DNA from 3 places in the Paenibacillus sp. GYB006 genome. Region 1 is predicted to be linked to each of the others. Evidence: riboswitches for the same ligand, from Rfam matches in the RefSeq annotation. Region 1 holds a riboswitch; each other region holds the start of a gene.
The links. A riboswitch is a leader RNA that binds a small molecule or an ion and turns the genes downstream of it on or off. The one in region 1 is predicted to bind thiamine pyrophosphate.
Positions count from the first base shown of each region.

Region 2: it holds a riboswitch for thiamine pyrophosphate, as region 1 does, so the genes downstream of both, thiC (phosphomethylpyrimidine synthase ThiC) here and PV403_RS19005 (ABC transporter substrate-binding protein) in region 1, are expected to answer to the same signal.
Region 3: it holds a riboswitch for thiamine pyrophosphate, as region 1 does, so the genes downstream of both, PV403_RS06065 (DUF561 domain-containing protein) here and PV403_RS19005 (ABC transporter substrate-binding protein) in region 1, are expected to answer to the same signal.

Region 1 is NZ_JARBDA010000010.1:99,967-102,237, reverse strand. It holds gene PV403_RS19010 (hypothetical protein) at 77-538, opposite strand; TPP riboswitch at 755-873, shown strand; gene PV403_RS19005 (ABC transporter substrate-binding protein) at 1,033-2,040, shown strand; gene PV403_RS19000 (thiamine-binding protein) at 2,084-2,271, shown strand, end outside.
Region 2 is NZ_JARBDA010000017.1:24,326-26,596, forward strand. It holds gene PV403_RS21645 (IclR family transcriptional regulator) at 1-443, shown strand, start outside; TPP riboswitch at 562-672, shown strand; gene thiC (phosphomethylpyrimidine synthase ThiC) at 972-2,271, shown strand, end outside.
Region 3 is NZ_JARBDA010000002.1:131,539-133,809, reverse strand. It holds gene thiO (glycine oxidase ThiO) at 1-569, opposite strand, end outside; gene PV403_RS06065 (DUF561 domain-containing protein) at 587-1,246, opposite strand; TPP riboswitch at 1,513-1,615, opposite strand; gene PV403_RS06060 (ABC-F family ATP-binding cassette domain-containing protein) at 1,693-2,271, opposite strand, start outside.

The DNA.
Region 1 (2,271 bases):
ACCGATTTTTAGTTGGCATAATTATAATGTAGCTTTCCCCCATTCGCAACCTTTTTATTCAAGCTATGTGAACGAATTAATTAAGTGCACTTGCAGATATCTTATAGTTACTGTTTGTACCATCTATACTTATCATCGACACAGTATAAATACCACTTCTCAGAGTATGTTCATCTTCTAGGGAAGAAATTGTTTCAAGGTAGGATTTGCCTGCTGCCACTTTTCCGGACCTAATAATACGCTTATCTCCGTCAGTTAAAGTCCAATCAAAAGCAGCTCCTTTTGTATTTTCAACGTAAAATCTTAAATCGTATCCTTGAACATAAGTAAATGTAGTCTTACGTTCACCATTAGAAAATGTGCCTGTCTCATCTGTTAATAGAGTTAGCGGAGCTATTGAACCTTCATCAAATTCAACATCTGATGAGTCAGATCGTTCAACAAGTTGTTCTACAGACTCTGAGAATAATGGTAGTGTAGACCCTGAAAGTAAGATAAGAGAAAGTGCAACTGCAATAAACACTTTTTTATCAATCACGTAAACAGCTCCCATGTTATATTTGAATAAACGAACGAAATTTAAACATCCTATAAATACATATTATAACAAAAATTACATTTTTGGAATTTTTGTTTTCTCTATCCTATTAGCCCATCTTAACTTTGTAGACGTTACCTCCCCTACTCTGTCTTATCATCTGGACATGCCTGTGATATAGGACTATAATACATGGTTGTAACAACTTAACTTTATAATGTACTCAAGGGGTGCTGGTGAAGCCGGCTGAGATAGTATCCGTGAAATACGTGCAGATACGTACCCTGTAACCTGATCTGGATAATGCCAGCGTAGGAATGGAGAAATATATTTTTGGGCTTACTATTTCATGAAGAAGTATACCCATTCCCTTACGTACACAGAGCATCCCGATTCGGGATGCTTTTTTTATGATGAAAAGGTAGCTTTCAGGTGCATTCTAAAGACATCTAAGATATCTAAAGGAGAGGGAAACATTGCAGAAAAAGTTAGGCATGTTCTTGCTGCTTGCTATGCTCACCATCGTTACCGCCTGTGGTAATTCCGGAAATGGCAGCTCAGGAGAGCAAAGCGGGGCAGGAGAAAATACAGAGGGTGAATCACTCCGCGATATTAAGGTGGTACTAGATTGGACCCCAAACACGAATCATACCGGTCTTTATGCGGCGGTAGATCAAGGATTTTACAAAGAAGAAGGATTGAATGTTGAGATTATTCAGCCTGGACAAGCGGGTGCAGATACTATGGTCGCTTCTGGTGAAGTACCCTTTGGAGTAAGTTACCAGGAAGGTGTCACTCAGGCTCGTACCCAAGGGGTACCTATTGTGTCCATCGCGGCAGTGATTCAGCATAATACGTCTGGTTTCGCTGCTCCTACTGATCGGAACATCAAGTCACCTAAAGATTTTGAAGGTAAAACTTACGGCGGCTGGGGCTCCCCGATCGATTCTGCCGTTCTTGATACGATTATGAGTCTCGAAGGCGGCGATGTAGATAAGGTGTCTAATGTGAACATGGGCGATGCCGATTTCTTTACAGCGATCAAGCGTGACATTGATTTTGCATGGATCTTCTATGGCTGGACCGGAATTGAAGCTGAGCTGCGCGGTGAGGCTATCGATATGTTCTATGTCAAAGATTACTCTGAGAAGCTCGACTACTACACACCGGTTCTGATCTCGAATGAAAAGACGATTAACGAAGACCCAGAACTCGTAAAAGCGTTTATGCGTGCAACTACGAAAGGTTATGAGTATGCGATTGAACATCCGGAAGAGGCTGCTGGTATCCTAAGTGCAGCTGTACCCGATCTTGATAAAGAACTAGTGCTTGCCAGTCAGAAATGGCTGAGTCCAAAATATCAGGATGATGCTTCTCGCTGGGGCGAGCAAAAAGCAGAAGTATGGCAAAACTACTCTGACTGGATGGTAGAGCATGGACTTCTCGATCAGCCGCTGGAAGTAGAAAAAGCATACACAAATGAATTTTTACCAACTGAATAATTTGGTTAATTCTATTAATGAAGGAAAGAGAAGGTGATTTATCATGGCAAAGACACTACTCAGCATTCAGGTCATACCGAAAACACCGAATGGAGAAGATTCCATTCCTTATGTAGACAAAGCCATTGAAGTTATTCAGCAGTCCGGACTTACATATCAGGTCAATCCGCTCGAAACCACACTCGAAGGAGAACTTCCTGAGCTGCTAGAGGTAGTCCGTCAAATGCATGA
Region 2 (2,271 bases), on a different contig from region 1:
AGACCGTTAGTTTGTATTTAAGGGATGGCATTGAGCGTATTCGTGTTCAGGCTGTGCAAAGCAACCAGGCCATTCGCCGGGTCGCTCCTGTAGGAGTTAGACTTCCTTTATCTGTAGGAGCTTCGAGCAAAGTACTTGTCGCTTTTGCACCGATGGAAGAGCAGGAACAATTAATCAGGGAGTTTGATCCCCAGATTCCTTTTGACAAAGAAACTTATCTAGCACAGCTTCAAGAGATTAAAGCTTTGGGTTTTGCTACAAGTTATGAAGAAAGAGAGCCGGGAGCAGCCGCCGTTTCTGCCCCGATTTTTGACCGTAAAGGGAATGTGGCAGCGGCTTTATCCGTCTCGGGACCTGTCAGCAGATTATCTCAGGAGACGCTGCATGAATATGGACCTGTGCTTGTCAGAGCCGCTGCTCAGATGGGGCTTATGCTGAGATAGCAACAGCTTTTAAGCTGGAATATGTAAATATTAGGTTGTGTTTCTCGTTTTTATGAGATACCCTAATAGAGACCGTTCTTTAATAGGAGCGGAAGTGATCTATCATTATAACGTAATAACAACTTACTAGGGGAGCCCGTAAGGCCGGGCTGAGATGGTGTCGCAAGATACCGGACTCTTTGCACCTGATCTGGATCATACCAGCGTAGGGAAGTAATTGGCGATAACATTAGGAGCTTATTCGATTCCATCTTAATACAGGTAGCTTATCTGATTTCAGGAGCCGTGTCATGACGCGACTTTCGAAATTCGCCTGTATAGATATGGAGAGAGTAGGAACAAACTATTGTATAGAAGCTGATTCCCCTAAGGGAGTCGGCTTTTTTTATTGTCGTACACTTCTTGCAGCAAAGGTTCATGTGATTCTTTTACAGGGGCGGTAAGCCACTTTGAAGGAGGATGAAGAAGATGAAGTTGCAGCAACAAGGCAGTACCGAAAATAGTAAAGCAGAGGGCGTTACAGAAGGAATGGGGAATGAATCGATGTACATTCCTTTTCCTGCAAGCCGTAAAGTGTACAAGACAGGATCTCGGCCTGATCTTGTTGTCCCGGAACGCGAAATAGAGCTCAGTCCCACACAAACTCCGCAAGGGGTAGAGATCAACGAACCTTTGCGTGTCTATGATACGAGCGGACCGATGGGGGATGCCGATTATGAAGCAGATATTACGAAAGGACTTCCTGCACTTCGGCATGAGTGGATATGGGAGCGCGGGGATGTAGAGTATTATGAAGGGCGGACCGTGAAACCGGAAGATAATGGACTGCGGTCAGAACGAAGTGTTCAGCAAGCAGCCGAAGTTTTTCCAGGAGAAGCAAGCAGGCCGCTGCGAGCAAAATCGGGTCAGAATGTGACGCAACTGCATTATGCCCGCCGGGGGATCATTACGCCGGAGATGGAGTTTGCTGCCATCCGCGAAGGGCTGGAACCGGAATTTGTGCGCGAAGAAATTGCTAGTGGACGAGCGATTCTGCCGTCTAATATTAATCACCCGGAAGCTGAACCGATGATGATCGGAAGAAATTTTCTCGTGAAAATCAATGCGAACATTGGTAACTCTGCTGTTTCTTCTTCCATAGAAGAAGAGGTAGAGAAAATGACGTGGGCGGTACGCTGGGGAGCCGATACGGTGATGGATTTATCAACCGGCCGTAACATTCATACCACGCGGGAATGGATTATTCGTAATGCACCTGTTCCCATTGGGACCGTGCCTTTATATCAGGCGCTCGAAAAGGTGAACGGTGAAGCAGATCAGCTGAGCTGGGAAGTGTACCGGGATACCTTAATTGAACAGGCAGAACAAGGTGTTGATTATTTTACGATCCATGCTGGGGTGCTGCTTAGGTATATTCCTATGACTGCCAAGCGAATGACAGGGATTGTGTCCCGAGGCGGTTCGATTATGGCAGCTTGGTGCTTAGCCCATCATCAGGAGAACTTTTTATATACTCATTTTGAAGAAATATGCGAGATTATGAAGACCTACGATGTTGCTTTCTCGCTGGGTGATGGACTGCGGCCAGGAAGTATCTATGATGCGAATGATGAGGCACAGATGGCGGAACTTGCTACGCTGGGGGAACTCACGCAAATCGCCTGGAAGCACGATATCCAGGTGATGATCGAGGGACCGGGTCATGTACCGATGCACAAGATTAAAGAAAATGTAGATCTGCAGATGGAAATTTGTAAGGAGGCTCCATTTTACACTTTGGGCCCACTGACAACCGATATTGCACCGGGTTATGATCATATCACTTCTG
Region 3 (2,271 bases), on a different contig from region 1:
AGCAGCAGCCTTGAAACGGAGCAGTGATCGATAAAAGCAACTCCATTCTTTTGTGCAGCTTTGATATAGGCTTTGGTTAACTCGGCTGGTAACAGTTGATGTTCTTTTGGATAAAACAAAGCACCTTCTGCATTCCCAGTGATACCTGGGATTTCATCTTGAAGTTTACTCTTGTCCCACCAGTGTTTCTGCTTTGCGGGGTCTATGGTTTCTGAGAATTCTTCTCCAGGTTTCCTATCTTTTATAAAGGGGACAACAAAGCCTGAGCCATTCATGGCTACATTGATTTCACTGTGTAGCTTTAGATTATCAATTAATGGTCCCATAAGCTGCTGGCTGCGCTGAGCCCATCTCCTAAGCTCCTCTGATGAAAAATGCTCAAGCCCTGCTGCAAGCATACCCGCCGCATGACCAGAAGCGCCATTTGCCTGATGGGCACCTTCCAGCTGGGTTACATCCATTCCATCACATGACAAGTAGTAGGCTATAGCAGAACCGATGACACCGCCTCCGATAACAAGCACTTCCGAATTCCGTTTATTTGTCTGATCTAATCTATTCACAGTCACCTATTTACCTCCATTCCCTACTCCTTGATATCCCCATACTTTTCTAGTTCTTTTCTATACGTATAGACAGCTTCCAGCGGATCTTCTGAATGTAATATTCCGGAGATTACGGCAATCCCACTTGCACCTGAGAGCATCAGTTCTTCAACCCGTGAGGGTGTAATTCCACCGATGGCGATAACAGGCAGGTTAATCACACCACAAATCTCTTGAAGGGAAGAAAGTGTTTTTGGAGGCATGCCAGGTTTACTATGAGAAGAGTACATATGCCCGTAAAAAATATAATCTGCTCCCTCTTCTTCAGCGATCTTCGCTTCTTCCAGTGAATGGACAGAGACACCAAGTCTTATAGCTCGTTTAGTTCTTGAATCTGTATGTCCTTCTTTGTATAGTGAATTTTTCAAAGCGAGGCTTACTTCTTGCACTCCCACATGAAGAGCTCCTGTTTGGTATGTAAGCGCAAGTTTGGTTTGACGGTTAAGGGTCAACTTATTCGCAGGTATCTTTAGCTCTAGCAACCGATGTATGAGTTTCTCCATTTCTTCGTAAGTACTTTCCTTCTTCCGTAGATGTAATGAAGTTACATACGGCCAGATCTCTGTAAAATGGCTTCGTTCTAAGTCATGATTCATCTGCGGAGAGGAAATTACATGAAATTCAATCCATTTTTTAGGCAAGCGAACCCTCCTTCCAATTTCACTGTGAGACCATACCCCAACGCTTTCATCTAGCAGTTTACATTTGGTATGAAACTGTCCTTGCTGATAACTGGTTGCAATGAACGCAAAAAAACCACTCCTCGTAAGGAGTGGTTTGGTTAGGCGGAATTGAAAATGAGCATTCACTAAAGTGATATATAAAGCAAGAAGGAAGGAAATTCTCTTCGCCTTAACATCTACTTAGCCATATACTTTATTCAATACGTCAAAACTCATACTAGCACAAGTCTGCTAGCCCACTTCCCTACGCTGGTTTTAACCAGATCAGGTTCAAAGGGTCCGGAATATATCCATCTCAGCCGACAAGCGGCCCCCCTAGTGATTCGTCGATATAAAGTTATATTCAGGTGCTCATTTTAACACAGATGAGAAAATTTGTAAAAGAAAGACTCATTAGCTTAAAACTAAGCTTTTTGAGACCATTCCTCCACATCCCAAGTCTTTGTTACCCAATCTTCATAGAAATCAGGTTCGTGAGATACAAGAATTACCGTACCTTTGAATTCTTTTAACGCACGTTTCAGCTCTTCTTTTGCCACAACGTCTAAGTGATTCGTAGGCTCATCAAATAGAATCCAGTTCGTTTCACGCATCATTAATTTACATAGCCGAACTTTAGCCTGTTCTCCACCACTGAGCATATTGAGAGGTCTTGTGATGTGTTCATTTTTAAGACCGCAGCGAGCAAGATGAGCACGCACTTCATGCTGATTCAGATGAGAAAATTCATTCCACACATCATCGATTGGTGTGATTTTCTCAGGACGAACTTCCTGTTCAAAATAAGAAGGGAACAAAAAGTCACCAAGGTAGGTTTTTCCGCTATATGCCGGAATCTTACCAAGAATGGTCTTTAGCAGTGTTGATTTACCTACACCATTACAACCGACGATTGCTATTTTATCTCCGCGCTCAATCGTCATCGTCATCTTAGGAAGAAGCGGACGGTCATATCCGATTTCAAAATCGATCCCCTCGAATAC